2 regions of the Roseibium sp. M-1 genome follow, and region 2 is predicted to be linked to the other one. Evidence: riboswitches for the same ligand, from Rfam matches in the RefSeq annotation. Region 2 holds a riboswitch; the other holds the start of a gene.
The links. Region 2 has a riboswitch for S-adenosylmethionine ahead of ACX3M4_RS11635 (hypothetical protein). Riboswitches for the same ligand answer to the same signal wherever they lie in the genome.

Region 1 (15,739 bases), 320 kb from region 2:
GGCGGAAAACACGCGGGCGCGGATTGCCGGGCTGCGGCTTCGGTGTCACCGACCCGACTTCCGTATAGCCGAAGCCAAGCCTTAGAAGCGCATCTGGCACCTCGCCGTTCTTGTCGAACCCAGCCGCCATGCCGACGGGATTAGGGAAGGTCAGGTCCCAGAGCCGAACCGCCAGGCGCGGGTCCTTATCCGGTTTGCGGCCCGGCAGAAGACCGGTTTTCTGGCCGGTCATGAGTGCCAGAACCGTCGCGCGGTGCGCGTTCTCCGCATCAAGGCACTGCAAGCCCTTCAAGGCGATGCGTTCCAGCAAAGGCAACGTCATTGGTCCAGCTCCGGAAAGGCGTGCGCGCCATCAGCAGTCAGGGGGAGTTCCTTCACCCACAGCGCCGCGGCCGGATCCAGCTCCGCGTAAAGATGCGGGAAAAGATCACCACCGCGGGAAGGTTCCCACCTCATGGCATCGCCGAACCGGTCGGCATCGAAGGCGGCAAGCAGCAGGTCCGCCTGTCCGGCAAAATGCCTCGCGGCCGTTTCCCGCACCTGAGCGGAAGAAGAAAAATGGATGAACCCGTCCGCCAGATCGACTGGCGCGCCCTTGAAGACACCCAGTTCTTCCGCCTCCTGCCAGAGGGATCTCGGCACAATCTTGAAAATCAAACGCATCTTGTCGTCCTGCTCTCTTCCGGCCGCAGCCGGAGCGGACACTACTCAGCCGATTTCTCCCGAACAAGCCGCAGAGCCGCATTCCGGCCGGTTCTTTCACATTTTTGACCGGGAAAAACAATTCGGACCGCATGATTGCCCTGGTCGCAATGCCAATCGAACCGTTCGCCGGAATTCGTCCGTACAATCGGGGACAAACGCTATCATTCTGCTTTTCCGCTCTCGGCAAGCGGCCGGTCAGCCCGTATGATCTTGGAAATCCAGTAGACGCGCCAAAATCGCGGAAACCGTTTGATGAAGCTTCGGCCCTTCCTGATGCCCCTAGTTGTGCTGACCGCTGCCGGCGGTCTGCTGGGGTGGTTGTTGCTGGCCGAGCCGCCACAGCTGCCGGAGCAGGAGCCGGAGGACCAGGCCTCCACGAATTCAGAAACGACCATCGCCGCCGCTCCCGTCGCTCCGGTCACGGCCGCGAAGCAGGAAGCCCCCCCCGGTCCGGGCCCGGCCAGCCCGATGGGAACTGCGCCCCTGCCGGATGAGATCCGCGACGTGTCGCCGGACGGCGTCAGCGCACCGAAGGTCAGCGGCAACCTCAAACGCATCGAGCCATCCAAGCGCTATCTTGAGCTCAAGGACCCTCCGGTGGAACCGGTTCCCGACGGTCCTCTGGAACTGGTCCGGGTCCAGGTTCTGGATGGCGGCCATCTGAAATCGGACCGGCTGACGATCACGCTGGCCCATATCGTGCCGCTGAAACCGGAGGAGACGTGCGTTTCGCGCCTCGGTGGCAGCTGGCCTTGCGGCGCGAGGGCCAGAACCTTTCTGCGCGGGCTGATCAGGCAGCTCAAGGTCACCTGCGAAAAGATCGAAGAAACCGGGCCGCAACAGATCCTGGCGACATGCAGCCGCGGAAACTTTGACTTGAGCACCCGCCTTGTCCGCTATGGCTGGGCAGATCCGGCGCCGGATGCGCCCGATGACCTGCTGGCACTCGCTGAAAAAGCCAAGGAAAAGAAGCTCGGCAAATGGCAATCGGAATGGCTGAACGAACTTCCGGTCTCCAGTTGGGAAAACGAACCCACCACCCTACCGGGGCTTGAAGACCTTGAACCCGAGATCGTGGAATGGAGCCTTCGGACAGACCCGGAGCAGCCGGAGAGCACGCCCCTTTCTGAGGAAACGGCAACCTCGCCGCCTGACGCGCAATAAGCTCTTGTGCACCGCCACCGAACGGCAGTCACGCTGTCGCTCGTGATTATTAACGCGTTGCCTGAAGGGTCGCTCGACCAGAGGTGAACTCAAATAGGTCGGTTTACGGCCAGAAGCCACCGCGTTGCGGCGCTGACAGCACCCGGCGCACTGATTAGGCTCCAGGGATCGCAACTCGATCCCTGGAGTTTTCTTATGCCACTCTCGAAAACCGTCGGCATATTAGGCGGCAGCGGCCAGCTTGGCAGCGCCCTGGCGACAGCCTGGCTTGAAAGCGGCACGCTCGCGCCCGAAAGCCTCTGGATCTCGAACCGCTCCGGTTCCGCCGACGGTTTCGAAGCCTGGCCTCAGGTCAGGGTTACACAGTCCAATCAGGCCTTGACGGAAGCGTGTGACGTCATTTTCCTCTCCGTTCCCCCTGCCCTTCTGGAAAGCGCCCGCATCCAGGCACCGGACAAGCTCGTCGTTTCGGTCATGGCGGGTGTCTCCAGAGCAAGACTGACGGAGCTGACCGGCTCGGAACGGGCCGTCCGGGCAATGTCCAGCCCGGCGGCCCGGCAGAGGCTTGCCTATTCGCCCTGGTGTGCATCGCCGTCTCTGACAGGCGACGACCGCGAGACGGTCATGGCATTGCTCAGTGCCTCGGGTCTCGCGGACGAGGTTCCAACCGAGGACCAGATCGAAGTCTTCACCGCGATCACCGGCCCCGTCCCCGGTTTTGTCGCCCTCTTTGCCGATTGTGTCGTGCAATACGCTCGAGAAAAGGGCATTGCGCCGGAACTTGCCGTGAGGGCGGTGAAACAGCTGTTTCTGGCGAGCGGCCGAACCATGGCAGAAGACGAGATTGCGCCGGCGGCGCATGTTCAGGAAATGATCGACTACGCCGGAACGACCGCCGCCGGGCTGAGGACACTACGTGATTCAGATCTTGCAGGCCTGATCGCGGAAGGCCTGGACGCCAGCGTCAGCCGTGTGCGGACGATTGCCAGGACTACCTGACTGACGCTGATAATGCTTGCCCTAAATCGGGTAAATCTTGAACGCCTGCAACTTGGACGGCGCGTCAGCGCGCCGCCCCTGTCGTCCGACCTCAGTTGGTCAATTCGCCGGCCAGCGCCTTGCGGATCATTTCGCGGGTCTCGGCAATGCCGTAGAGCGCGACGAAGGAACCGAAGCGCGGGCCTTTTTCCTGGCCCAGCAGCACCTGGTAGAGCGCGGCGAACCAGACAAGAGAAACGCCCGGGCCACCGTGCGGACCGGTCTTGGTCGGGTCCTGATAGCGCTCGATGGCGCGGGCGACGTCCAGGATGGCGTCCTGGATCACCGCGCCGTCCGCATCGGAAGGAAGAGCCGCCAATGCGGCATCCAGCTTTTCCAGGGCATCGCGCTCGACCTCGTCCGGAGCCTTGAACGACTTCGTCGGCTGGACGAAATCGTCGAAGTAACGGATCGCGTAGCCGACCAGCGCGTCCAGCTCCTTGTGCGTCTCGGCGGTCACACCAGGCGCATAGCGCGTAATGAAGGCCCAGAGCACATCCTTGTTCGAGGCGTTGGATGCCGAGACGAGGTTAAGGAGCATCGAGAACGGCACCGGCATGTCTATCTTCGGCACGTTGCCCGAATGGATGTGCCAGACCGGGTTCTGCAATTTCTGCACCTCCGGCATCTGCTCGTATTTCTCAAGGAACGTGTAATATTCGTCCACCGCCTTCGGAATGACGTCGAAATAGAGCTTCTTGGCCGTCTTCGGCTTCTGGAAGTTATAAAGGGCCAGGCTCTCCGGTGCGGCATAGGTCAGCCATTCGTCAATGGTGAGACCATTGCCCTTGGACTTGGAGATCTTCTCGCCGTTTTCATCGAGGAACAGCTCGTAGACGAAATGCTCCGGCGCCTTGCCGCCGAGGATGTTGCAGATCTTGTCGTAGATCGGCGCATTGGTCATGTGGTCCTTGCCGAACATCTCGAAATCGACGTCGAGCGCTGCCCAGCGCATTCCGAAATCCGGCTTCCACTGCAGCTTCACCCTGCCGCCGGTGACCGGCAGCGTGATGTCCTCGCCGGTCTCGTCGGCGAAGGTGATCGTGCCGTCCTTCGCGTTGACGTCCTTCATCGGCACGTAGAGCACACGGCCGGACGACGGTGAGATCGGCAGGAAGGGCGAATAGGTCGCCTGGCGTTCCGCGCCGAGGGTCGGCAGCATCACGTCCATGATTTTGCGGTACTTCTCGGTTGCCCGCAGCAGCACGTCGTCGAACTTGCCGGCCTTGTAATACTCGGTCGCGCTGGCGAATTCGTAGTCGAAGCCGAACGTGTCCAGGAACCGGCGCAGCATGGCATTGTTGTGGGCGGCGAAACTGTCGAAATCACCGCCGAACGGGTTTGGCACCGCCGTCAGCGGCATCTGCAGATAGGGCTCCAGGGCAGCGCGATCCGGCAAGTTCTCCGGGATCTTGCGCATGCCGTCCATGTCGTCGGAGAAGCACAGAAGGCGCGTCGGGATCTTGTCCTCCGTCAGCAGGCGGAAGGCCGTGCGCACCATGGTGGTGCGCAGCACCTCGCCGAAGGTGCCGATATGTGGCAGGCCGGACGGGCCGTAGCCGGTCTCGAACAGAACCGGCTTTGCCGGGTCCCGCTTCTCGATCCGTTTGACCAGTTTTCGCGCTTCCTCGAACGGCCACGCTTTGGATTTCGTGGCCGCCTCGACAAACTCTTGCGAAAGGTCAAGCGGCGGCAGGGATTGATCGGTCATTTTTAAGTCGTTCTGTTCATGTGATTGGATTGAATGCAGCCAGCCGGTTTTCTGTGTTTTTCCGGCCGATGCTGCGGCGCGACACTAGATCAAGCCGCCGCCATGTGCAATCTCGGGAACCGTGCAAGTTGACCGCTTTGATGGCGTTTCGTCCGGCATTGTCCGCCAAATCGGCGAAAGCCGGAAAAAGCGCCGGCAAACCGGTCCGCCGATTGTCGCGTCACAGTCACTTGAAGCTTGTGCCTCAACCCGTTACATCGGGCTCAAGAGTCAAGTTGAATTCGACCGTCAGACCGCGCCACTGGAGAATGAATAGTGTCTATGAATGAGCCGATCAGCGTACAGGAAGCCCTTATCTACGTGATGGTAATCGTCTCGGCGTCGGACAACCAGATGACCGACAAGGAACTGGCCACCATCGGCGACATGATCAAGATGCTGCCGGTCTTCCATGGCTATGACAGCAACCGGATCATCCCGGCCGCCCAACGCTGCGGTGACATCCTGCAGGAGGAAAAGGGCCTGCAGCTGGTGCTGGAACTGGTCGGCGACGTGCTGCCGCACAAGCTTTACGACACCGCCTATGCGCTGGCCGTGGAAGTGGCCGCGGCCGACCTGCATGTGGAGCAGGAAGAGCTGCGCATTCTGCAGCTGCTGCGCGACCGCTTCAAACTCGACAAACTGACCGTCGCCGCCATCGAGCGCGGTGCCATCGCCCGTCATCGCACCGTCTGACGCCCAAGGGCACATCGGAGCAGCATCTTGAAACGGACAAAGGTCCTCAGCTGGGCCGGCGCGGTCGTGCTGACTGTCCTGGCCGGTCTATTCCTTGTCTTTCAGGGCCTGTTGGATTTCGATCTTTCGGAATACGACACCCGGCCGCTCTCCTTTGCCTTCGACGACTATTCCGTTGCCGGAACGCTGCATCTTCCGGGACTCGAAAACCCGCCGGTCGTCTTGCTCGTCCATGGCGACGGGCCCGCGGACCGGTATTCGGGCGGCGGCTACCTTCCTTTGATCAACACGCTGCTGGACGGCGGCATCGCGGTCTATTCCTGGGACAAGCCCGGGGTCGGCGACAGCGGCGGCGACTGGTTGAGCTTTTCCATGGAAGACCGGGCCCGCCTTGCGGCAACGGCCCTTGCCGCCGTCCGGGAACAAGTCGGGCTTGAGACTTCACCTGCCGGATTTCTCGGTTTCTCCCAGGCAGGCTGGGTTCTGCCGATCCTCGCAAGAGACCCCGCCAAGGCCGATTTCTTCGTAATAGTCGGTGGCGCGCTCAACTGGCTGCGCCAGGGCGAGTATTATACCCGGCGGCGGATGGATCTTGAGGGGGCAAGCGCGCAGGAAATCGAAGCCGCTCTCGTTTCACGGCAAAAGGCCAACCGCAAGCTTCTTGCCGATGGCACTACATACCAGGACTATCTGGACAGCGGCATGGATGAGGCGCCGATGTCCGAAGAGCGCTTTGCGTTCGTGCACCGGAACATGCTGGCCGATTCAACCGAGCATCTGTGGCGCATTTCGGCGCCGGTCCTCACGGTTCACGGCAGCGACGACCTGAATGTCGATCCCATGTTCAATGCCAACTTCTTCCGCCAGATCCTGGAAGACCGGAACGGTGCCAACCGGTTCGTGATCGTTCCGGGAGCCACGCACGCCCTGCTCCGGGCCGATACGTTCAACTATCAGCTTGAAGGCGACATGCCGGCCTTGGCAAAGACCACCTTTGCCGTTCTTGGCCGGCGTGCCTATGCGCCGGGCGCGCTGGAAACGATCACCGGCTGGATCAAGAAACGTTCCGCAACCGGATCAGGTGCACAAACTTTCCACGATCGCTCAAATTGAAGCAATTCCGTTTGCCATCCCGCAAGATCCCCGCCCTTAAGACCATCGATGGGGAGCGGTGCTGACATCCGCTGCCGGGATCGATCCGATCTTGTGGAATGGAACACCTCTCTGCCAGATGGTTCTGCGGGCGGTTTGGGGGCGGTTTGGGGGCGGAGAGGGCAAATGAGCAATCAGGCAATCGGCAACGGGATGAGCGTTCGCTATCCGCTGCGGCGGCAAAGACAGCGATTGCGCAACCATCGCCCTGCGCCCTACGCCGTGCGGTATGTACGGGTCGCCACCGGGCCGAAACCGGTCAACTGGGGCACGCGCATGCTGATCGGCTTTGCCGGATTCGTCTGCGGCCTCGCCGCCGATGCTCTGGTGGCCTTTGCCGAGGATCACTTCCATCTTGCCAAGGACACGGATCCGGATCTCTTTGCCATCGTGCTAGGCACGGGCTTTGCCGGGCATATCATCTACCTGGTTTTCGGCATCCTGGCCGTAGCGCTGCTGACCGCCTTCAACCGGCGCAAATGGATCCTGTGGCTGCTGATCGGTTTTGTCGGCGGTATCTACAGCATCTGACCGGGCAAGGACGATCAGTTCAGACTGTGGATCGCGTCCGGCAGATCGAGCGAAAAGGCGGGAATGACGACGTCGAAGACCGAACCGTCCGGGCGTTCCATCTTATAGGAACCCGCCATGATGCCGTTGTCCGTGGCAAGCGGGCAATGGGAGGAATATTCATAGGTCTCGCCCGGCTCGATGATCGGCTGCTCGCCGACGACACCTTCGCCGCGCACTTCTTCAAGACGCCCCAGGCCATCGGTGATCTGCCAGTAGCGGGTCATCAGCTGCACCGGCTCGCTGCCGCCGTTGTGGATCTCCACCATATAGGCCCAGATATATTCGCTCTCTTCCGGACGCGATTCATCGTCCAGATAGAACGGCTCGACCGAGACCTCGATCCCATTGGTTATGGCGCTGTAACTGCCGGACACGACGGTTCCTATTCCAGATCCAAGGACTTGCCGCCGCAGCGGCCGGACTTCCGATGCCGGCCGTCTTGCAATTCCGCGGGCAGCCCGGCAACGCCGACTGGCGCAGGGCTGCTCCGGCGATGACGGCCGGTTCACTCAGAGGGGGCTTATAGGGCGAATGACGCAAGCGTGAAAGGGACTTACTTGTTATTTCCGTGCTGATTTTGCATGAACGGCCCAGAAAAATTCGAAAACAAGTTTGTCCAGATGTTCGATGCCCGCCTGCGCCCGCTGATCGATCCGCCGCTCAACCGCCTGGGGCGGAGCCTGGTTGCCACCGGTGTGACGGCGAACAGCGTGACACTTGCCGGCTTTGCCGCCGGTCTCGGCGCCGCCCTTGCCATCGCGACCGGCCATTTCCTTATCGGTTTCCTTCTGATCGGCCTCAATCGTTTTGCCGATGGGCTGGATGGTGCGCTGGCCCGCGCAACCGCCAAGACCGATCTCGGCGGCTATCTCGACATCACACTCGACTTCTTCTTCTACAGCGCGATCCCTCTGGCTTTCGCACTGGAAAACCCGGCCGCAAATGCCCTGCCCGCTGCCGCCTTGCTCGCCAGTTTCTATGCCAATGGTTCGGCCTTTCTCGCCTTCGCCATCATGGCGGAAAGAAAGAACCTTTCAACGGATGCGCAGGGGTCCAAGTCGCTCTATTACATCGGCGGCCTGGCAGAGGGCGCGGAGACCATTGCGCTCTTCCTGCTGATGGCACTGGTGCCGGCGTGGTTCCCGGTGCTCGCCTGGGGATTTGCCGCGATCTGTTTCGTTTCGGCCGGGGCGCGGGTGCTGATTGGCGTGAAAGCGTTGAGGGCTTAGGTTGTAACCTCAAGATCCCAAGCCAAGCGGGCAGGCATTTCGAGCACTTTGCAACCCCGTCCCCTCTCCCGTGGGAGAGGTTACTGGAGCAAGCTGCTATGAAGGCACAGTGCAGACCGGTTGACCGGAACCGCCTCAGATCGCCGCCAACGCCTTTTCGACGTCTTCCAGCAGATCCTGCGGATCTTCGAGGCCAACGGACAGGCGCAGGATGCCCTCGGTAATGCCGAGTTCAGCCCGGGCCTCCTCGCCGATCGACTGGTGCGTCGTCGTCGCCGGATGACAGATCAGGCTCTTGGCGTCGCCAAGGTTGTTGGAGATCTTGATCAGCTCCAGCGCATTGGTGAAGCGGAACGCGGCTTCCTTGCCGCCGTCGATCTCCATTGCCAGCATGGTGGAGCCGCCGCGCATCTGGCGCTTGACGACATCCGCCTGAGGGTGATCGTCACGGCCCGGATAGATCAGGCGCTTGACCTTGGCGTTGCCGGCGAGGAAATCGGCGATCCTGGCCGCGCTTTCCGTCTGGCGGGCAACGCGCAGCGGCAGCGTCTCAAGGCCCTTCAGGAGCACCCAGGCACTGAACGGGCTCATATGCGGGCCGGTATGCTTGATGAAGGGCATCACCTCGTCGTTGATCCACTCTTCGTCCGACAGGATCACGCCGCCAAGGCACCGGCCCTGGCCGTCGATGTGCTTGGTCGCGGAATAGACGACGACATCGGCGCCGAGCTGCAGCGGCGACTGGAAGAGCGGCGTTGCGAAGACGTTGTCGACGACGAGCCGTGCACCGGCTTCCTTGGCAATCGCCGCCACGGCGGCAATGTCGATCACTTCCAGCGTCGGGTTGGTCGGGCTTTCCAGGAACAGCGCCTTGGTGTTCGGCCGCACGGCCGCCTTCCACTGCGCGATGTCGGTGCCGTCGACCAGCGTGCTTTCCACGCCGAAGCGCGGCAGCAGGGTCTCACAGACATAGCGGCACGAGCCGAACAGGGCTTTCGCCGCAATCACGTGATCGCCTGCCCGGACAGACGCCATCATCGCCAGTGTGACGGCAGCCATGCCGCTGGCGGTTGCCCGTGCGGCTTCCGCGCCTTCCAGCGCCTTGATGCGATCTTCGAACATGGAGACGGTCGGGTTGGCATAGCGGGAATAGACGTAGCCCGGGTCCTCGCCATTGAACCGGGCTTCCGCTGCTTCTGCACCGCTGTAAGTGAAGCCCTGAGTCAGGTAGATGGTCTCGGAGGTCTCACCAAAGGGCGACCGCATGGTGCCGCCGTGAACCAGGGTGGTTGCAGGGCGCCAGTTCTTGTTTCCGGTCTTGGTGGTGTCGCTCATGTCTTTCATTCCGCTCCAAACGCAAAAAACCCCAGCCTCAAGACCGGGGTTCTCACCTCCGGCCTTTTTAGCAACTTGTTTAACGTGGCTGCAAGCCGGCCGGCCCAAATCACCACGAAGTGCGCTTGTCCTACGGGAAAACGGAGGGAAGGTCAATTGCCTTGCGCAAGACAGCGCAAATGCCCTGTTCTTTCTCAATGCCTGTTGGCGCGCGCGGCCCGATCCTTTAAGAGCGATAGACGAGAAAGATGCGGGAAACCTTTATGAACGTGACAGCGGGCCAGATCTTGAACGGAAGCGCGACCCTGACGAAGAACGGCATCCTGCCGGCGCGGATTATCGAGGCGATGTTCACCGCCGGCGAAATCTCCGCGGACGCGCCGCCCGTGACCGGCCAGATCCAGCCCGCCAGCCTGGACCTGCGCCTCGGCGGGGAAGCCTACCGGGTCCGCGCCAGCTTCCTGCCCGGTCCCGATATCAAGGTCGCCGACCGTCTGGCGCAGCTGAAACTGCACACGGTCGACCTCACCGAAGGCGCGGTTCTGGAAACCGGCTGCGTCTATATCGTGCCGCTGCAGGAGAGCCTCACGCTGGCAAAGGACATTTCGGCCACCGCCAATCCGAAGAGTTCGACCGGCCGGCTTGACGTCTTCACCCGTGTCATCACCGACAACGGCCTTGCCTTCGACACGATTCCGGCCGGCTATACCGGCCCGCTCTATGCGGAAATCTCGCCGCTCACCTTCCCGATCCTGGTCCGCTCCGGCTCCCGTCTCAGCCAGATCCGCTTCCGCCGCGGCCAGTCGCTGATTTCCGACGCCGACCTTGAAGAGGTCCACAAGGCACACACCCTGATGAGCGGCGGTAATCAGCGCATTGGCGGCGGCGTGCAGCTTTCGATCGACCTGGAAGGCAATGGGCCGGAGAGCCTGATCGGTTACCGCGCCAAGCACCATTCCGGCCTCATCGACGTGGATGTCGTCGGCGCGCAGGACGTGCTCGATTTCTGGGAGCCGATCTACCGGCGCCAGCGTGCCGAACTGATCCTCGACCCGGATGCCTTCTACATCCTCGTCAGCCAGGAGGCGGTGCATGTGCCGCCGGATTATGCCGCCGAGATGGTGCCCTTCGATCCTCTGGTCGGCGAATTCCGCGTCCACTATGCCGGCTTCTTCGACCCGGGCTTCGGCCATGCGGGCGCCGGCGGCATCGGCTCGCGCGCCGTCCTGGAAGTGCGCTCGCACGACGTGCCCTTTATCGTCGAACACGGCCAGACCATCGGCCGGCTCGTTTATGAACACATGGCCGAGCGGCCGAAAACGCTCTATGGCGAGGGCATCGGTTCCAACTACCAGGGCCAGGCGCTGAAGCTTTCCAAGCATTTCAGGGCGCCTGCCTGACGCCGATGGCCTTCAAGACCGTTACGCGTGAATTCGAAGGATTTCTGGAAGACCGGAAGTCCCGCTTCCTGGCGCATCTGGTGCCGGTCGACCTGTTCGACACGCGCCTGGAAGAGCTGCGCAAGGAGCACAAGAAGGCCAATCACATCGTGACCGCGCACCGTCGTCTTCTGGAAGACGACCGGGTGGAGGAAAGCGGCAAGGACGACGGCGAACCCGCAGGCACTTCCGGCATGCCGACCTTGCGTGTTCTGCAAGGCGCCGAGCTGATCAACTGCGCCGTGCTGATCGTGCGCTATTTCGGCGGCACCAAACTCGGCGGCGGCGGCCTCGCGCGGGCCTATTCCGGCGCGGCCCAGGACGCCATCAACAATTCCGAGCTGGTGCCGTTCCAGAAGATCCTCACCCGCACCGTCAAGGCCGATTTCGCATCAAGTTCGGAACTGGAACGGCGGATCGAGAACCTGGGTCTGACCGTGATCGCGCGGAACTACACGGAAGACGGCGTGACGCTGACGGTCGAGGGACCGGACAAGGTTCTGGCTGTGCTGTAGAGTTTGTGGCCGATCCTTCGAGACGGGCCTTCGGCCCTCCTCAGGATGAGGTAGTGGTTTTGGCCATGTTTCACGGATCGCCACATATTCGACCTCATCCTGAGGAGCCGCGTCAGCGGCGTCTCGAAGGATCGGCTTCAGAACTTCACGCCCGCTCCCTGCCGACCTCCGCCCGAAGCTCCCTCACCTCTTCCCGCAACTCCTTCATTTCCGCCAGGATCATGATGGTGTCGTTGTGGATGGCTTCCCGGTTGGCGACAGCTTCCGTCTCGGTTTCCGCCTGCATGGCCGAAACAATGATACCGATGAAGAGGTTCAGCACCGTGAAGGCAGTACAGAGGATGAAAGGCACGAAGAAGAGCCAGGAATAGGGAAAGACTTCCATCACCGGGCGCACGATGCCCATGGACCAGCTTTCCAGCGTCATGATCTGGAAGAGCGTATAGAGCGACGCTCCGAGATTGCCGAACCAGTCCGGAAATGCGCCACCATAAAGCTTGGTTGCCATGACTGCGAAGACGTAGAAGACCAGTGCCATCAGCACCACGATTGATCCCATGCCCGGCAGAGCCGCAATCAGCCCGCCGATGACCCGGCGCAGCGACGGAACCACAGAGATCAGGCGCAGGGCTCTCAGGATCCTGAGCGAGCGCAGGACGGAGAGGTTGCCGGTCGTCGGCATCAGCGAGATCGCGACGATGGCAAAGTCGAACAGGCTCCAGGGATCGCGAAAGAACTTCGGGCCATGTGCGAAGAGGCGCAGGGCCAGTTCGATCACGAAGATGCCGAGAATGACCTTGTCAATCACCAGCAGCACACTCCCGAACCCGGCCATTACCGTGGGGCTGGTTTCGAGCCCGAGCGTAACGGCGTTGAGCACGATGATGCCGATAATGGCAAATTCCCAGTTGCGTGACGTGACCAGTGCCTTGACCTGCTGACGCATATTCCCGATCCGATTGCTTGCCGTTATACCGGCGCATCATGACGCGCCGGCGCGAAGATGGCGATTTCCATGCCGCAGTGCAAGATCGGGATAAGGGAAAAGCACAGCCGGCCCGCCGAGCCTGCTTGACAGGCCCTGCAACTCAGCGCAGAAAGCAAAGGCAGGCGACGCGGGTGTAGCTCAATGGTAGAGCAGAAGCTTCCCAAGCTTAAGACGGGGGTTCGATTCCCCTCACCCGCTCCAGATTCTGACGCCACCTTCTCCGCACCTCCAAGTTTTCTCTTCACATCAACGCCGCGTTTCGACGCTGTTGCTCGGCCTGCGGATGTTTTCCCGCGACAGGCCGACATCCGCCAGAAGGTAGTCCGGCAGATCGGCAAGATGGGCCATGTCGCGCCGGCGCCGTAGCCAGCGATGCAAGGGGCGGATGAGGCGAAGGATCGAGGACTGCTTGCCTGAACGCAGTCTGCTTATCGGCACGGAATGATCGGACATAAGGCTGCTCCCGTCGGTTTGGATGCAACCAGGCTAAGCTTTGCGCCTTGCATCGGGTGCGCGAAGTTCGCAAAACTGTGAGAAAATTTCGCAGGAATTCTGATTCTTCGTTATCTTTTCTCTATCAGCAATTCGAAAGGCGATGCGATATGGATCTCGACGACTTCGATCATCAAATCCTGAGGCTCATGAGCCTCGATAGCCGGCGCACCGGAAAGGAGCTGTCCGAGCTTGTCGGCCTGTCGCCGGCCGCATGTCTCAGGCGGGTGCAGCGGCTGCGGGAAATCGGCGCCATCGAACGGGAGATCGCCCTGCTGGCGCCGGAAGTGACCGGGGCAACAGTTACCCTTCTGGTGATGCTGGCATTGACGCGCGGGCAGCCGGATCGAACCGCACGCCTCAGGCAAAAGCTGTTGAAACTGAAGGAAGTGAAGAAGATCTATCATGTCACCGGGCCTGCCGACCTGGTGCTGACTGTTCAATGCGCCTCCATGGAGACCTATGCCACTTTCACCGAGGCGCATTTCTATGACGAGGAGATCAAGGGCTTCGACACGATCGTCGTCCTGCGATCCTACGACGCTGAAACCGGTCCGGCATGACACACCTGGCAACGGGACGGCTGACAAGGGGGACCGGGCCGGGATATCCTGCGGCAGCGAATCCGGCGGGTATGCCGCCGGGACCTTCCCTTGAACCGCATCAGGGCTTCGGCGTGCAGACAGGACTGCTACTATCCAGGTTATCCCGCACCATCGGCCGGATCGTCCTGCCCGGCTGCGTGCTGCTTTCACTCTTTGCGGTTGCCGCAACAGCCCAGGAGCCGGAGGTGCGCGTTCCCAATTTCTGGGATCCGAAGGCGGTGCACGACCGGCCGAACGATGTGCCGGACAAGATCCAGTTCCTCGCGACCGACGCTTATCCGCCTTTCGTTTTCCGGGATTCCAAGGGACGCCTGACCGGGTTCAATGTCGATCTCGCCCGCGCGCTCTGCCAGGAACTCGGCAGTTCGTGCGCGCTGCGCATCAAGGATTTCGACGTGCTTGTGCCCGCGCTCGACGAGGACGAGGGCGATGCGATCATCGCCGGCATTTCCCGCAGCCTGCCGGCCGCCCGCTGGCTCAATTTCACCGAGGACTATCTCAAGCTGCCCGCGCGCTTTGTCGTGAAGGCAGAGAATGCCGCCTCCTTCGACGAGCAGGCATTGGCAGGCAAAACCATCGCCGTCGAGGCCGGGTCGCGCTACGAGGCCTTTGGCAAGCGCTTCTGGCCGCGGGCAAATATCGTCGGCTACGGCACTGCGATGGAGGCCCGCGAGGCGGTCAAATCCGGTGCCGTCGACGCCCTTTTCGGCGACGGCCTGAACCTTTCCTTCTGGCTGCGCAGCGAGGACTCAGCCAGTTGTTGCGCCTTTGCCGGCGGCCCCTGGCTGGAGCCGGGTTATTTCGACGAAGGCATGGCGATCGCCACCCGCTCGGAAGATCCGGAACGCGCCGAGGCCCTCACCTACGCCCTGCGCCAGCTGCACCAGAAGGGCATCTACCGCGAACTTTATCTGCGCTATTTCCCGCTGAGTTTCTTCTGAGCGTGCGCTTCACGATTTTTCAGTTCGAGCACACAATCGTTTTTTAAAGCGCCGCGCTCGCCGGCCTGGTCCCCTTCCCCCTTGTGGGGAACGGTTGGGGATGGGGGTGAACAGCGAAGCTGTAAAACGCCACCGAGGCCGGTTTCGCTGGCCAGACAGAAATACCCCCACCCTTGTACCCTTCCGACAATGGTGAGGGCGATCGCATTTGGAAATAGTCATTCAGAAAATACTGGCGCCCCCCCGGACAAGCGAAGCGCAGATCCGGGGCCTACTCGCAGAGCCACTTGCCGAAGCACGCAAGGTTTCGTGAAGAAGTTGCCACCATTCAGCTCTCTGGAAACGAGTGGGCCCCGGGTCTCGCGATGCTCGCCCGGGGTGACACCAGTGTTTCTATATGACTGTTCCAAATGCGATTGCCCTGCCACTAGAGGGAGGAAGGGCGACGCAAGCTGGGCGGCTTCAGAAATAGAATAGGAGCTGTAAAACCGGTTCACTCCGCCGATGGGTTGGGGGTGCTGTCCTCCCGCTTCTGCTCCGTTGTCTGCAAAAACGGGATCCACAGGCTGAAGGGCAGAGAGTGCGCGCGCGGGGTGAGGGAGGGGCCGAGGCCGATTTCCATGGTCTCGTGGCCCTGCTCGGGATCCTGGGTATAGGTGCCGAACAGCCGGTCCCAGATGGAAAGGTAGAAGCCGTAATTGCTGTCCGTTTCCCGGCGAATGACCGAATGGTGGATGCGGTGCATATCCGGCGTGACGATGATGACGCGCAGCACCCGGTCGAGCCTCTCGGGAAGCCGGACATTGGCGTGGCCGAAGACAGCCGAACCGTTGAGCACGATTTCGAAGATCAGCACCGCCTCGACGGGGCCGCCGAGGGCAACGATCACAAGCCCCTTCCAGATGAACGAGGCGAGGATCTCGGCCGGATGGAAACGCAGGGCCGTCGTCGCATCGACCTCGCTGTCGGCATGGTGCACCCGGTGAATGCGCCAGAAGAGCGGCACCTTGTGCGAGGCGAGATGCTGGAACCAGACGGCGAGATCGAGGATCAGGAAAGCCAGAAGCCCCGCCAGAGCCGCTCCCCAGCCTTGCGACCAGCCCAGAAGGCCGAAAAG
Region 2 (15,739 bases):
CTGCCGAAGCCGTCAAGGCCCTGACCGCTGCCTCCAAGACCATCACCACCTCCGCTGAAGTGGCACAGGTCGGCACCATCTCCGCCAACGGCGACGAGCAGGTCGGCAAGGACATTGCCGAAGCCATGCAGAAAGTCGGCAACGAAGGCGTGATCACGGTCGAGGAAGCCAAGTCCCTCGAGACCGAACTCGAAGTCGTCGAAGGCATGCAGTTCGACCGCGGCTACCTGTCCCCGTACTTCGTCACCAATGCCGACAAGATGATGGCTGACCTGGAAAAGCCGTACATCCTGCTGCACGAGAAGAAGCTCTCCAACCTGCAGGCCATGCTGCCGATCCTGGAAGCTGTCGTTCAGTCTTCCCGCCCGCTCCTCATCATTGCTGAAGACGTCGAAGGCGAAGCTCTCGCAACGCTCGTCGTCAACAAGCTGCGTGGCGGCCTCAAGATCGCTGCCGTCAAGGCTCCGGGCTTCGGCGACCGCCGCAAGGCAATGCTGGAAGACATCGCCATCCTGACCGGCGGCACCGTGATCTCCGAAGACCTCGGCATCAAGCTCGAGAACGTGACCCTCGACATGCTCGGCACTGCCGAGAAGGTGTCCATCACCAAGGAAAACACCACCATCGTCGATGGTGCCGGTTCCAAGGACGACATCAACGGCCGCGTTTCCCAGATCAAGGCCCAGATCGAAGAAACCACTTCCGATTACGACCGTGAGAAGCTCCAGGAGCGTCTTGCCAAGCTCGCAGGCGGCGTTGCTGTCATCCGCGTCGGCGGTGCGACCGAAATCGAAGTGAAGGAAAAGAAGGACCGCGTCGACGACGCTCTGAACGCAACCCGCGCTGCTGTCGAAGAAGGCATCGTTCCGGGTGGCGGCGTTGCCCTGCTGCGCGCCAAGAAGGCCGTCGAAGCCCTGGTTTCCGACAATGCCGACATCTCGGCCGGCATCAAGATCGTCCTGCGCGCTCTGGAAGCTCCGATCCGTCAGATCGCTGAAAACGCTGGTGTCGAAGGCTCCATCGTCGTCGGTAAGATCCAGGAAAACAACGACCCGACCTTCGGCTTCAACGCTCAGACCGAGCAGTTCGTCAACATGATCGAAGCCGGCATCATCGACCCGACCAAGGTTGTCCGTACTGCCTTGCAGGACGCAGCTTCGGTCGCCGGTCTCTTGATCACCACCGAAGCCATGGTTGCCGAGCTGCCGAAGCGCGAAGCTCCGGCAATGCCGGGCGGCGGCATGGGTGGCATGGGCGACATGGGCTTCTAAGAAGCCCATAGAGTCGACCATCACTTTAAATGCTGAACCCGCTACGGCGGGTTCAGTGGCGACATGGGCTTCTAAGAAGCACAAAGCTCACAAGCTTTACGGAAAGGGCGGCTCTCGGGCCGCCTTTTTTGTTGCCGCCCACTTTTTGCGATTTGTGCCGCTTTGCGGCACGGGGGCGACATGGGCTTCTAAGAAGCCCAAAGCTCACAAGCTTTACGGAAAGGGCGGCCTCAAGGCCGCCCTTTTGTTTGGCGCTTTTCCCGTTTTGTCTGAAAGAAGCCGGGCTTTCCAATAGCTCTTGGACGGCCAAAGGTTGCATTCGATAAGCCCAAGCATCCCGGCTCTACCCGGGAAGATGTGGCGACAGGCTCCAGGCTTCGGCCAGCGTATGTCCGGTCGCCCTGGGGAAGAGGGTAAAGCCGTTGCGGGAGATGTCGGCTTTCAGAGGCATGAGTTCCTCGACAAGCGGCAAAGCATTGTTCCGGACAAGGCCGACATAGTCCCAGCCGAGACCAAGCCACGGGCATCGCCCGCCAACGGGAGCGGCGGCTTCCGGCGTATCCCGTGTGACATAACGGGGAAATTTTCGCGCCGCATCCGGCCGTCCAGGCACTTCCGGTATCCGCACTTCAAGACTGCCGCCCGCGTTTCTCGCAACAGGCATATCCCCTAACATTGCGATGTCGAAGGGGACGGGTTGCTTCGCATCGGCGTAGTAGAACGCCATGCGCCGGATGGAATCGATATCCGCGACGGCCTGATAAAGATAGGCGCACAAGACTCCCAGGATCGGGTCCTCGTGTTTTCCGTGACGCAGGGTGGCCGCGATATCCTGAATGTTGTCCGGTCCGAGTTTGCCTGCCGCGTAACGCGCAACCAGTTGCGCCGAATGTCTGAACGACGGGTCGGGACCGGATGGCCGTCCGGGTCTGAACGAACCGAACACTTGAAAGATCTCACCGCCATCGTCGCGGGCGGCAACCGCTGTGCATTTCGGATAAGGCACAACGGGAGCAAAGCTGCCGTCGGCAAATTCGATCATAATCGGGAAGCCTTCGGCATCGGCCTCCAGGCGAAAACTCTTCCGGATCGGAGTGCTGTCCACCACCGGCATCTCGCCCCGCGCCCAGATGCGCTCGATCTTGCCGAGGACATGCAGGTTCGCCGGAGGAATTCCGCTTTTTTCAAGTGATTTCAGACGCCGTTGCAGCCTCGCCGCGATGTTCAGCCTTGCCCCGCCGACAACATTCGCTTCCAGCTTTTCCAGGCGCTGGCGGATCTCCGTGTCCCTTTGCGACTGCGTAAGCTTCTTTGCTCCGTCGCTTCCTTTCGGTTCGTGCAGAACGACCAGATCCTCAAGGATCCTGCGATTGCTTTTTGGCAAAGGCACGCGCTGCGTCAGACCGGGGAGTTCAACACTGAAGGGAAACACGCTCTTGCCGAACGACGCCGGTTTTTTCTGCAGGTTCTCGAAAGCCGCTTCCGCAACTGTCTTGACGTCCTCGAGGACGTCGGCCGACATGACGGTCACCTCGGTTTCCGAGGGCCAGGGCTGCAGCGACGGGTCTCCTTCCGGCGGGCTGGCGGCATCGTAGACGACCGCCTCGTCCGGATCGACGAAGCAATCGGGCGTCAGCGCCAGGCGGTAGGACTCAGCCCGCTCCGCCGTTCGCGAGCGCACATAACTTGCAAACCTTGCGACGGTTATCCGCCCATTGGTGATTGCATCGGGTTCCAGGCCCCAGAGCACGTCCGCGATGACGCCGGAAAAGATGCATTTACCCCTGGCGGCGGATCTCGGGTTCTTGACCATGAAGCCCAGTTGACCATCCTGGCAGCAGGCCAGCCTGTCGACCTTTGGAAATTTCGCCTTCGTCCCGTCCACGGTGATGCCGCGATGGGCTTCGTAACGCATCAGATCGAGATCCTTCGGTGCTTCGCGGCAGGCATCGGCGAGCACAGTGAGACGCTGCATGCCCTTGCGCAGCAGCTCTTCGTAAAAGGAAGCCGCATGTATCCTGTAACGGGCTTTGCTCGCATCGGAGAACAGCCACGACATGGACCCGACATGCGCGTCGGTAAGACCGTGACCGACAAAGCTCAGGATCATGTGATCGACTTCTTCCGCGCCTTGCGGAAAAAGTTCGTCCACAACGGTCGAGACGCGGGCCTCCGTGACGTCCCCCTGTTCATCGGTCACGACACGCACGTTTTCCGCGCCAAAGCCGGATTGCAGTGCCCAGTTGCCGATCGCTTCGGCCGCGGGAATGGCCCCGTCGAGATACCCGAACCGCAATGCCTGATCCCGAGGCGGTTGAACGGTCGCAACACCGATGGAAAGACACACACGCCTAGCCATATTGAACCCCAGTCCGGAATATCGCCCAGCAATTGGCCCATTTGCGCGGGCTGAAAGCTGGGGGCACTTGCCAGCGCGGCGGGGTGCCAGGTGTCAGGCGCTCCGTCAGGAGCACTGCGGTGACAAACACCATTGCAACGAAATGCCAGTCCCCCGCGCTCAAGGGCACCAGCATCCAGGCCCAGCAACTGGCAATGCAATAGGCAGCATGCACGCCCCCGAAACGCAGGCAATCCCGGTCTGCCGCGAAGCCGCGCAAGCCGATACGCCCGAACCGGTGCGACCGGTTCAGAGCCAGGCGATGCAGCGGGCAGGCACTCCAAAGCAGAGCCAGCGAAACGGCAAACAGGACAGCCAGTGCCCCGTCAAAGGCGGCGTTGACGGCAAGAGCCGCACAAATCAGGACCGAAGCCGAGGCAGTCCAGACAGCGCCGTAGCCAAGACAGAAAATCGCCGTTGCCCGCCAGCGTCTTGCCGGAGCGCTGGACCGCCGGACATGCGTAATCGGCGCCGTCAGCAGCAGCGACATCATTGCCGCCAGCATCACGAGCCACTCGGCGACGAGCAGAAGCGGCGATGTGGTGGCCAGGTAATATTGAAGAACGCCGGAAGGATCGCGCAGAAACGGGCCGAGAGCCCCCTGCCCCGAACACAAGGCCGGCAGGGTTGCCGACCCGGCAAACCAGGCGGATATAATAAATCCGATAAAACTGACGACCGTCACCCCGCGCCAGGCGGAAACCGGTCTGATGGAACCTCGGGCCATGCCGGTGCTGCCTATTGAACGGTTCCCGAACGCCGGTAAACGACGAGACGCTCGATCGTCACCGGCCGATCCTCGCTCACGTCATTCACCGGCAAGATGGTGACAGGCAGGGTGTCGCTGGCGAACAGCCCCTCCTCTTTCAGCCGGTTGGCAACGTCCGTGATATCAACGGAGAAGGTCAAACCGTTGCCTGCATGCGTGTCATCGGGATCGCTCGCGACATTCAAGCCGAAAAGCGTGAGCTCCGCGGCACGCCGGTCCGGATGGTCCGCAGCGCCTTCAGCCCCCGTCACACCGACATAAACCGCGATGCTCGGCGAAGGCGCATCTCCGCGTACACCTTCCAGGGCAAGGTAGAGCCGGCTGGTTTTCTGCCCCGCTTCAGAGACGCCCATGGTTCTGACCGCTTCCAGGGAAGCTGTGCGCTGGAGCGAAATCAGGTCCGACTGAGGCGCCTGTCCCACGCGGATCCTTGCCTTGTTGTCACCAATCGGTTCAACCGTCTGCTGGTTCGCAGGTCCCATGCTTACACGTGCCACGCCCACACCTCCGGGTGTTACGCCTGTGCCTTTCGTGAGATCGTCATAGTGTGGATGAAGTGTCCCGCCTTGCAAGGTATCGCGGCCGGTGAAGGTGATGCCCGGGTCGGTTCCTCCCACATTCGGGACGACGAAGCGGCGGTCGGTGGGCCCGTCTAGCCACCTTGGATCGTGCACCATCGTTTTTCCGGGCGTTTGCATCCACGCCTCCCACAGGCGGTCGATGTTGCAATGGTGCAGCCAGAAAATCGGGTCGAGCGCGGCGTAGTTCGGATTTCCCATGAGCCCGCCGATATCGCCGTGCACGACATTGTGCGGGTTCAGTTCAAGGTCTCCCGTACGGCCGAAGAAATGCGAGAAGTTCGCCGTTATCCCGCCGCCGTAGCCGATCGAGCCGTCACCGCCAACAAGGAAGTCGTTTTCCTCCATTGCTTCGAGGCTGAACCGCCCGGCTTGAGGTGCCGGGAGTTCCGTGACTTCAGAAAACACGCGATACTTCAGCAACGGATTGTCGGACCCGTCAGGCAGTTTTTCGAGCAGGAAGGCGTCCGGTACCTTGCGTGCATCCGGATTGCCGTCATCGAGGTAGTTCCAATAGGGCAATGCCCAGTCCGACCCCGCAAGTTCCTTGACCTTTGCCGCGACGATAGCCTCGAACGATGCCAGGTACCCGCGATGCCATGGAAGAAAGAACCAGCTCTGATGCTGGCACTGGCGTCCATAGGTCCGGGACGGACCGACCAGCTCGGCGGGAATGTCGTTGCGGTCCGCGACGATCCTGACCTGTTCCCACCCCGCGGGATCGCAGCCGTGTATTGCACCAAGGAACCGCCAACTGTTGCGATCGTCTACCGGCATCTTGTCCAGTTCCCGCATTGCCAGCGCATAGTTCAGAAGCGTTTCGTTCCAACCCGGTTCCAAACTTGCCACATCTTGCCGAACCATCTGCCCCTCCTCGCTCTCTCCCGGAAATCGGTGACATGAAGAACTCAGCCAATGGAGGCAGGGCCTCAGTCACCCGGCAAGGTTCGACCAAAAATCGACCCCACCTGCAGATACCAGTATAAGTTTAGAGAAAAACACAGGATCCGCGCAAGCCTTGGATCTTTCAGCCCTGGCGTGTCGCCGGTCAGATGCGAAGAGTACCTCTAGGAGAGATCGGAATGGTCTACGGTAAACCTGCGGCGGAACAGACTGACGATAACTTTATCTGACCGGGCCACCCGTTGCGCAGTGAGGTTCAGACTTCGCCGCTGAAATGCTTGCGGGCGCGGTAAAGCAGATATGCCAGAAACAGACCGGCACCTCCGAAGCTGCCGATTTTCTCCACCAGTTCGACGGGGAGTGCCGGAGGCGCCTCGATGTCGACCGGGCCCGTGAAAGCGCTCTCCCAGTCATAGGCGGCGATGTCGGAAAGGCTCTGCTCTTTCGTCACCATGAAATAGACGAGACCCGCGATCATGCTGAAAATGGGAACCAGCGGATATTTCGCGCTGACGGCACGCTTGTCGCGTTCTTCCTTGTTGTTCAGGTTTGCCTGCATTCCCTTGAATTGCAGATACATGACATACCCGACGATGAGCATGACGGGGAAGAGGCCGAACGGTGGCAAACCCCTGTCGGCAAACAAGATCAGTGATGACCCGAAGCTCAGAAGAACAATGGCAACGGCAGCACAGGCCGGCCAGGGACGGGTGGCCACGAACCTCGTCAAAACCGCATCTTCGTAGTCGTCCAGCTCCTGGTGAAACGATTTCGGCTGGCTGACCGGATCCGCCGGCGAACGCCTGACCGGAGACATCTGCTGACGATCGACAGCCTGTCCCCGTCTGCCGAAGGTGTGCTGCTGCCGCATACCGGTCGCCTCTACAATCAAACTGGGCGAAGGATATTTTCCTCAACTTAAAATTCACTTACGCCGCAACCTGCCTCCTTGCCCGGAAAAGAAGTCCCCCACGGAACCCAACCGCCCGCAATCGGTTTTCCTTGTGACAGCCACAAGGAGTTGAAAATGGCACACGGCACGAATCAGACCATGACGGAGCCCTATGTGAACCCTGACCGGATCAACCGGGAGATCGCCCAGGAGGCCCATACCGACCAAGAGATGGAATCCATTGTTCCGCCCACATCAAAAAACGGGACCGTATGGAGGATCGCGGTCGTGGTTCTGCTGCTGGTGGCGCTCCTGACAGGCGTCGTGTTGATGACGTGACTGGCTCTTGGCTGGCTCGCGACTGGCAAAAAAAGTCTAATTTCGCGAGGGAATATCGATTGCTCTCTGGCTTGCCGGACGCGAGAGGCATGTCTCAACCCACCGCACCACGTTTATGAAGCCGAGATAGCCCGTCACCTCGCCCGCCTCATAGAAGCCGTTGATGTTGCGGGCCCAGGGCCAGCAAGCCATATCCGCGATCGAATAGTCTTCTCCCATGAGATAAACGCGGCCATCCAGACGCTGGTCGAGAACTTTCAGCAGCCGCTTGACCTCGTCCCGGTAGCGCTCGAACGGGCGGCGGTCCTCATACTCGCGTCCGGCGAACTTGTGAAAGAAACCGAGCTGGCCGGTCATCGGGCCGAAGCCGCCCATCTGCCACATCAGCCACTGCAATGTCTCGTATTTCTCCGAGGGATCGGACGGCAGGAAACGGCCTGACTTCTCTGCGAGATAAATCAGGATCGCACCGGATTCCCAAAGCGGCAGCGGCTTGCCGTCGGGCCCGTTCGGGTCGAGGATGGCCGGGATCTTGTTGTTCGGATTGAGCGACAGGAATTCCGGGCTCATCTGATCGTTGGTGCCGAAATCCACCAGATGCGGTTCATAAGGCAGCCCGGTTTCCTCCAGCATCGCGGAAACCTTAATGCCGTTCGGCGTTGGCAGGGAATATAGCTGGATCCGGTCGGGATGGGTCGCAGGCCACTTGCGGGTGATGTCGAAGGCAGCGAGATCGGTCATGCGGCGCTCTCAGGTTCTGGGCGGAAATGATCGGAACGGGGCCAGAAAATCGGTTCGTGTTCGCGGAAAGATACCCATTGCCTTCAGCAATGAAGGCTGTTGGTCTTTCGCCAACGCCGGAATATATCTGCCTCAAGCGCCGACAGGCAAACCGCTTTTGACCTCCCTCTTGCTGCCGCTGAGGAAATGCCCATGACAGATGACAAGGAAATCCGGCTGGACAAGCTGGAAATCGACCTTGCCCATGCCATCAACACCATAGACGATCTCAACGCCGTCGTGATCGACCAGGGACGGCAGATCGATCGGCTCACCCGTCTCATTGCCACCATGACGGATCAGGTGGAGGAATTGATGGAGAACGTTCATCCCGGCCACCAGGTGGAAAAGCCGCCGCACTACTGAGACGCATCAGGGTGCCAGCACCAAAGGACCGCCCCATGCAGAACATGCGTTTTACCCTCACCGCCCGCCCCGAAGGCCGCCTCGGGCCGGAGCATTTCGCGAAGGTCGAGGAAGAGATGCTGCCGCTGGAAAACGGCAAGGCAAGGGTGCGGGTGGTCTATGTGTCGCTCGACCCGGCCATGCGGGGCTGGGTGTCGCCCAGCACCAAGAGCTACATTCCCCCGGTGGAAATCGGCGACACGATGCGTTCGATAGGCGTCGGCGTCGTCGAGGAGAGCCGGTCGGACGGCTACAGGACCGGTGACTGGGTCAGCGGCATGACAGGCTGGACGCAATATCTGGACGTTCGGCCGGGCCAGCTCAGCGTCGTACCGAAGCTGGCGAAGATCGAGGACTACATGGGCGTTTTCGGTCTGCCCGGTGCCACCGCCTATCACGGCCTGGTCACGGAAGGCCACGCCAGGGCCGGCGAGACCTTGTGCGTGACGGGTGCCGCCGGGTCGGTCGGCTCGCTGGTCGGGCAAATCGGCAAGGCGCTTGGGCTGCGGGTGATCGGCATCGCCGGCACAAAAGAAAAATGCGACTGGCTGGTGAACGAACTTGGTTTTGACGCCGCGCTCAACTATCGAACCGACGACCTCGACAAGGGCCTGCAGGACTTTGCACCGGACGGGATCGACCTGCATTTCGAGAATGTCGGCGGCGAGCCCTTCCTTGCGGCCTTCCGCAACATGGCTCCCTACGGCAGGATAATCTTCTGCGGCTTCATTTCCGTCTACAACGGCGAGACGAACAACGGCGCCATGGACATGACCGCCATCGTCCGGCGGCGGCTGACGCTGAAGGGCTTCGCCATGCCGGATCACTACGATCTCTTTCCGGCAATTTTCCAGGAACTCGGCAAGCTGATGGCGGCCGGTAAGCTGACCTACCGGCTCGACATCGAGGACGGGCTGGAAAACGCACCGGTGGTGCTGAACAAGCTCTTCGACGGCACCAACACCGGCAAGCTGGTGGTCAGGGTCTCCGATCTTTGAAAGAACCCCGCCCTGGACACCCCGCAAACCTGCGGGTTTGATCCAGGCCATGGCAGGTCGCCGTTAACGGGTTATGCTCCGGCCAACCCGACAAAGGTGTGCCATGCGAATTCTGAAGGTTCTGGTTTTCCTTGTTCTGGCGGGCGCCGCGATTGCCGGCGCTTACTGGTGGACACAACGGCCGCCGGAAGTCGGTATCGTCTCACCCAGGCCAGGACGGGCGGCGGAGGTCGTCTATGCGACCGCCGTGGTGGAACCCGTCCGTTGGGCCAAGGTCACCAGCATCATCCGCGAGCGCATCATCTCCCTCTGCGGCTGCGAAGGCGAACAGGTGAAGAAGGGCGACCGGCTGGCGGAACTCGACAGTGGCGATGCCCGAGCCACCCTGGCGGAGCTCGAAGCCCGGCAGGAGCTTGCCCTGTCCGACAGGGAGCGGGCGCAGCAATTGCTGGAACGCCGGGTCATCAGCCAGCAGGTCTACGACAAGGCCCAGAACGAACTGATCCGGGTGAACGCCATGGCGGCGGCCCAGACCGAACGCCTGCGTGACTATGCGATCCTCGCCCCCATGGACGGCATGGTGCTGCGCGCGGACGGCGCGGTCGGTGAAGTGGCAGAACCCGGTGAAATCCTGTTCTGGATCGGTCAGCCGGTGCCGCTGCAGCTCGTCGCGGAGGTGAATGAGGAAGACATTCCCAAGGTAGAAAAGGGACACAGGGCGCTGATCCGCGCGGACGCCTTTCCCGATGACGATCTCATGGTGGAGGTCTCCAGCATCACGCCCATGGGGGATCCGGTGCTTAAGAACTACCGCGTCTATCTCGACCTGCCGGAGGACACGCCCCTGCGCATCGGCATGACGGCCGAGATCAATATCGTCACGCAGGAAAAGGAAGGTGCGCTGCTTTTGCCGCCCGCCGCCTTCGACGGAACGAAGATCCTGACGCTGGACGAGGAGAACCGGATCCTGCCCGTCACGGTTCAAACCGGCATCCGCGGCACCCGCGCCATAGAGGTCCTTGACGATGCGACGGCAGACACGCGCGTCGTTTTTCCCTACAGCACCGAGCTGCTCGAGGGACAGAAGGTCAAACCCGCCGCGGGAGCTCGCGGATAATGCTTCTTTTCCGGATCGCCTCCACCCATATCCGCAACCGCCTGCGCCAGACCATCGTCTCGACGCTCGGCGTAGCGCTCGGCGTCGGCTTTTCGGTGGCCATGGCAAGCCTGATGGAAGGCTCGCAGCGGGACTTCACCTCGACGCTGATCGACGCCATCCCTCATGTGGAGATCCGCGACGAGCAGCGCGCCCCGGCGGTGCAGCCGGCAAGCGCTGTTTATGACGCCGTCGCCTTTCACGGACTGAGGCCGAAGGAAGATCTGCGCGGCATCCGCAATCCGACGGAAGCCCTTGCCTCGCTGCGCGACTGGGTGAACGGCGCCATGGCCCAGCGGCTCGGCGGCCAGGCCGTGCTGCGCTATGCGGGCCAAGATATCGGCATGACCTTGACCGGCATCGTGCCGAAGCGCGAGCTTGCCGTCTCGAAGATCCGGGAAGACATGCGCGCCGGTGCATTCGAGGACCTGGAAACGACGGCAAACGGGCTGGTGATCGGCGACAAGGCCGCGGAGAAGCTCAGCGCCGAGTTTGGCGACACGGTCACGCTTACGTCGGCCAACGGTGTCGCCAAGCGCTTCAAGATCGTCGGCCTCTTTCACAGCGGCATCACCTCGTCGGACGAGGGCCTGGCCTACGCCCCCTTGAAGGCGGTGCAGATCCTGTTCGAGAAGCCCGACATCATCAACTCGATCTCCATCCGCCTCGACGATATCGGCGAGGCCAATGCGGTCGCCGCCCGGGCCGAACGCCAGCTCGGCTACAAGGCGGTTTCCTGGGAAGAGGCAAACGAAGGCCTGATGGAGGCGTTTTTCGTTCGCAACATCATCATGTACACGGTGGTGGGTGCCATTCTGGTGGTTGCCGGCTTCGGCATCTTCAACATCGTTTCCACCATCGTGCACGAGAAGGCACACGACATTGCCATTCTCAAATCGCTCGGCTTTCCGGAAGGCGACATCCAGCAGATCTTCGTGCTCGAGGGGTTGGTGATCGGCATCCTTGGGGCCGTCGCCGGATCGGCGCTCGGCTTTGCGCTATCGAGCTACCTGGCCTCGATCAAGTTCGAGTTCACGCAGGACGTGGAAATCACCCACCTGCCGATCCATTTCTCAGGCATGCATTATGTGATCGCCTGCCTGCTGGCGCTCTTTTCCGCCGGCATTGCCGGCTACATCCCCGCCCGCAAGGCGGCAAGGCTCAACCCGGTCGACATCATCCGGGGGGCGACATGACCCCTGCAGCGTCCCCCTTGCCGGATACCGGCCGTGTTCTGCTGGAAGCGCGCAACCTTACCCGCATCCTGCCCGCAATGGTGCCGGTAACGCTGGTCGAGGATGTCAGTTTCCAGGTTGGGGAAGCGGAGTTCGTCGCGATCACCGGTCCGTCAGGTTCCGGCAAATCCTCACTTCTCTACCTGCTTGGCCTTCTCGACCGGCCGACCTCCGGCGAGGTCCGGATCGGCGGCACGCCCACTCACGCCCTTTCTTCGGCAGAGATGGCGCATCTTAGGCTGGAAAAGCTCGGCTTCGTCTTCCAGTTCCACTTCCTGCTGCCGGAGTTCACGGCGCTGGAAAACGTGATGATCCCGATGCAGCGGCTCGGCAAGCGCAGTCCGAGGGACCAACTGGACCATGCCCGCGGCCTGCTTGCCGACCTTGGCCTTGAAGACTTCCAGGACCGGCGCCCGGAGCAGCTTTCCGGTGGCCAGCGCCAGCGTGTCGCGGTCGCAAGGGCGCTCGCCAATTCCCCGGAACTGATCCTGGCGGACGAGCCCACCGGCAGTCTTGACAGCGCATCGACGGAGCAGGTCTTCGAGAGCCTGAGAAAGATCGTCGAGACGGAACGCACCACCGTTGTTGCCGTTACCCACGACCTCGATCTCGCAGCCCGCATGGAGCGGCGCATCCATCTGGTGGACGGACGGATCAATTACGACCGGCACATGTGACCGGCCCGCGTCAGGCGGCCTTTGCCTCATCGGCCGGCTGCACCGCCGCCAGCAGCAATAGAACCGCAATCGGCACGGCAAGCGCCCAGAATTCCAGGGTGTTCATCAGGAAACTCGCCAGCAGGCCGCCAATGGCAAAGGCGGCAATGACGAGGCTCTGGTGCACGATCCGGGAACGGCTGTCGGTACGGGTTTCAGGATGCTGGAAATAGTCCGCAACGCCGAGCACGAGCTTCAGCGAATTGCCGGTCATCATGGTGGTCGGCACATGGCGGTTGAGGATGGTCAGCATGATGACGTTCTGCAGCGCCATGGCGATGGTCGAGAAGGCGACAGCCGTCAGGGTGACGGCCGACAGCGGACCGCCGGCGGCAGGATCGCCAAGTCCGGCCACGATCATGAACCCCGTGACCAGCACGGCCTCCAGGGCAAAGAGGTGCGAAACGGCCACCTTGCGCGCCTGAACCAGCCTTGTGACCGCCATATACCAGAAGAGGGTCGAGGCGAAGAACATCGCCAGCACGAAGACCTTCAACGCGGCGTTGTCGCTCTGATGGAAGACCTCGGTACACAGCACGACCAGCGTGCCGGTGATGAAGGCGGTGAAGGTGTGGAAGAGGCCGAGGATGCAGACGACGTCGATGAAACACGCGCAGAAGGCCAGCAGGATCGGCACGAGCGGCCGGCTGTGATGCAGTACGGACCTGTCCAACAACGGCATTCTCCTGCTGAAGCATTTCAAGAAGATGTGACACGCGCCGACGGACTTGCCAAGGCCGATCGGACATGGCATATACGCGCCATCATCAAGAGAAGGGCTGGCGCCCTCGCCAACCTGCCGTTCCGGGCAAGGTGGTTTCCGCAACAGGGATGCGGCCGGACAGAACCTCAATCGAGGCTGGTCGGCAACGAAGCGGTTCGATTGCATGCGCCAGTCCTCCTCGGGCAACCGATGGAGGATTTTTTGTCTCAGGACCCATTTGCCGGACGTGCGGCAGATCTGATCGAGTACCATGGAGCCACCAGCTCGGAGCTGGCAGGAACCGATATCTGGTTCAAGGCAGCGGAAGACTGCGTGCTGGCGCGGATCAAATCCCTGCGCATCCTCGGCGGTCTGCCGCGGCACAAGGCTGCATTGAGCGCCGAAGCCCGGATCGAACGCCTGAAAACCCTGCTTCAACTCTGGGCCAACGGCTGCACCTGTGCGGTCGACGAGGATCTCTTCGCCGACATTCTCAACCGCCAGGAGCCAGCACGGTACTGAAGGTCCGCACGGGTTCGCCGGAACTCGGCCCCTGCTACCCATCACCCTCATCCTGAGGAGCGAGTTCACTCGCGTCTCGAAGGACGGGCGGCATACTCCCGAACAAGCGGCCCATCCTTCGAGACAGCGCTTACGCGCTTCCTCAGGATGAGGATGCTGGGTGCGGGAATTTGTAGGGAATTTCGCTCAGGGCCGCTTCGGTACCGGGCGGGGCTTGCCGCTGTCGTCGACGGCGACCATGGTGAAGACCGCCTCCGTCACCTTTTCCCGCTGGCCGTAGCGGTGGCGCAGTGCCCAGGCTTCCAGCTTGATTTCCATGGACGAATTGCCGACGCGCACGACTTCCGTATAGATGCAAAGCACGTCGCCGACATGAACCGGGCGGATGAATTTCATCTTGTCGACCGCGATGGTCACCACCCTGCCCTCGGCCCGCTGACCGGCGGCGATGCCGCCTGCAAGGTCCATCTGCGACAGCACCCAGCCGCCGAAGATGTCGCCATTGGCATTGGTGTCGGCCGGCATGGCCATGGTGCGCAGTGTCAGCTCGCCAGTCGGCCGTTCTTCGTTCACGCCTGAGCCCCTCCATTGATTCTGAAAAGAGACTACCCCGAGGCGCGCGGAGCACAAGTCCCCTTATCAGATGAGGAAAACCAGAATGGACATGATCCAGAGAGGCATGGGGGCGGCGATCCATATCAGCAGGATCGGCAGACCGCGATGAAACAGCGTGGACTTGGACATTTTTGTCTCCGGAATTGAAGGGATGGTCAGCTGATTGCGCGGATTTCCAGGACGGTCATGACCGCGAGCGCGACCATGCCTGTGACGAAGGCGAGCTTGGCGCTGCCGATCAGCGTCCGCCCGGCGATGTCGAGCTTGGGCAGCGGCATGCCGCGGCTGTCCAGATACATGGACACCAGCATCAGCGAAAAGACGGTGAACCAGACGGCGACCAGCGCCTCTGCGGCAAGAACGACGGCTACCAGCATGATCCGCTCCATTCAGACTGTTCGGTGAAGAGTTCGGCCGGCGGGTTGGACCCGGGCGTGCCGAAGGTGGCGAGCCAGAGGCTCTGGGCGATGCGTTCGGCGATGGCGATGATCTCGTCTGCCAGATCGGGCACGAACAATTCGCGCACCACGGGGCGGAAAACACCGAGCCATTCGCCATAATCGGCGCTGACCAGCTCCTTCTGCTTCAGATGTGCCGGTACCGGCTTGCCCTTGTAGGCGCAGTTCTTCATCAGGACCGACTGCCAGAAGGCTTCCATCTTCGGCAGATGGTCTTCCCAGCGGCCTTCGAGACGGCGCCCGAAGATCTCGCCGAGCCGGGGATGCTGGCGGATGCAGCCATAGAAGGTGTGCACCATCACGTGGATCGCCTGCTCGTCGACCTTCTCGTACCGCTGCAGCCGGTCGCCCGTGTCCGGCGCCTCCCGCCGCTGCAGTCTGTATCTGCTGGAATTCGGTTTTACGGCACCGGTTTCGGGGGCTTCCATCGCCGCCTCCATAACATTCATTTAAGATGCATCTTTTAAATGACACAGACGCCCGCTAAAATCAACATCTAAGATGAATGTTTTCGGGATCGAGTTATGCGCCTCAGCCAGGCCAGCGATTTTGCCTTGAGAATTCTGATGGCCACCGGCCAGTCGGATGCAGCCCAGACGGTCGACCGGCTGTCGAGCCAGCTGGGCCTTGCCAAGTCTCACGTGATGAAGATCGTCGCCCATCTGGCGCGCGGCGGCTATCTGGAGACAACCCGCGGCCGTGGCGGCGGCATAAGGCTGGCCCTAGCCCCGGAAGAAATTCGCTTAGGCGATGTGGTGCGGCTGATCGAACCCGATCTCGGCGTTGTCGCCTGCCTGAAACCGGAACCCACCACCTGCGCCTTCCTGCCCCGCTGCGCCCTCAAAGGCGCCATGGCCCGCGCCTCGGAAGCCTTTCTTGACAGCCTCAACGGGGAAACGCTGGCTTCCATTCTGGCGGGAACGCAGATGGCCGTGGCGGTGGACTAAGTCCGGGCGGGTAAAAAACAGCCATTCCGTTGTGCAACAAAAACGTTTCCCGCT

Region 1: another riboswitch for S-adenosylmethionine. It lies ahead of ACX3M4_RS10180 (O-succinylhomoserine sulfhydrylase); the one in region 2 lies ahead of ACX3M4_RS11635 (hypothetical protein).

What each region holds. Positions count from the first base shown of each region.
Region 1 is NZ_CM137257.1:2,245,227-2,260,965, forward strand. It holds gene ACX3M4_RS10130 (quinone-dependent dihydroorotate dehydrogenase) at 1-322, opposite strand, end outside; gene ACX3M4_RS10135 (DUF952 domain-containing protein) at 319-663, opposite strand; gene ACX3M4_RS10140 (thermonuclease family protein) at 958-1,869, shown strand; gene ACX3M4_RS10145 (pyrroline-5-carboxylate reductase family protein) at 2,065-2,868, shown strand; gene ACX3M4_RS10150 (lysine--tRNA ligase) at 2,960-4,618, opposite strand; gene ACX3M4_RS10155 (tellurite resistance TerB family protein) at 4,940-5,353, shown strand; gene ACX3M4_RS10160 (alpha/beta hydrolase family protein) at 5,381-6,466, shown strand; gene ACX3M4_RS10165 (hypothetical protein) at 6,632-7,036, shown strand; gene apaG (Co2+/Mg2+ efflux protein ApaG) at 7,051-7,452, opposite strand; gene ACX3M4_RS10175 (CDP-alcohol phosphatidyltransferase family protein) at 7,699-8,307, shown strand; gene ACX3M4_RS10180 (O-succinylhomoserine sulfhydrylase) at 8,443-9,651, opposite strand; SAM riboswitch at 9,689-9,768, opposite strand; gene ACX3M4_RS10185 (2'-deoxycytidine 5'-triphosphate deaminase) at 9,906-11,042, shown strand; gene ACX3M4_RS10190 (IMPACT family protein) at 11,048-11,596, shown strand; gene ACX3M4_RS10195 (ion transporter) at 11,742-12,542, opposite strand; tRNA gene ACX3M4_RS10200 (tRNA-Gly) at 12,712-12,785, shown strand; gene ACX3M4_RS10205 (DUF1127 domain-containing protein) at 12,831-13,037, opposite strand; gene ACX3M4_RS10210 (Lrp/AsnC family transcriptional regulator) at 13,187-13,639, shown strand; gene ACX3M4_RS10215 (transporter substrate-binding domain-containing protein) at 13,711-14,622, shown strand; gene ACX3M4_RS10220 (sterol desaturase family protein) at 15,116-15,739, opposite strand, start outside.
Region 2 is NZ_CM137257.1:2,562,473-2,578,211, forward strand. It holds gene groL (chaperonin GroEL) at 1-1,271, shown strand, start outside; gene ACX3M4_RS11575 (hypothetical protein) at 1,615-3,630, opposite strand; gene ACX3M4_RS11580 (copper chaperone) at 3,623-4,396, opposite strand; gene ACX3M4_RS11585 (tyrosinase family protein) at 4,408-5,880, opposite strand; gene ACX3M4_RS11590 (hypothetical protein) at 6,176-6,790, opposite strand; gene ACX3M4_RS11595 (hypothetical protein) at 6,947-7,150, shown strand; gene ACX3M4_RS11600 (glutathione S-transferase N-terminal domain-containing protein) at 7,187-7,891, opposite strand; gene ACX3M4_RS11605 (SlyX family protein) at 8,084-8,296, shown strand; gene ACX3M4_RS11610 (NADP-dependent oxidoreductase) at 8,332-9,333, shown strand; gene ACX3M4_RS11615 (efflux RND transporter periplasmic adaptor subunit) at 9,437-10,450, shown strand; gene ACX3M4_RS11620 (ABC transporter permease) at 10,447-11,685, shown strand; gene ACX3M4_RS11625 (ABC transporter ATP-binding protein) at 11,682-12,401, shown strand; gene ACX3M4_RS11630 (YoaK family protein) at 12,412-13,113, opposite strand; SAM-I-IV-variant riboswitch at 13,200-13,324, shown strand; gene ACX3M4_RS11635 (hypothetical protein) at 13,366-13,665, shown strand; gene yciA (acyl-CoA thioester hydrolase YciA) at 13,852-14,238, opposite strand; gene ACX3M4_RS11645 (hypothetical protein) at 14,436-14,657, opposite strand; gene ACX3M4_RS11650 (group III truncated hemoglobin) at 14,648-15,166, opposite strand; gene ACX3M4_RS11655 (RrF2 family transcriptional regulator) at 15,263-15,685, shown strand.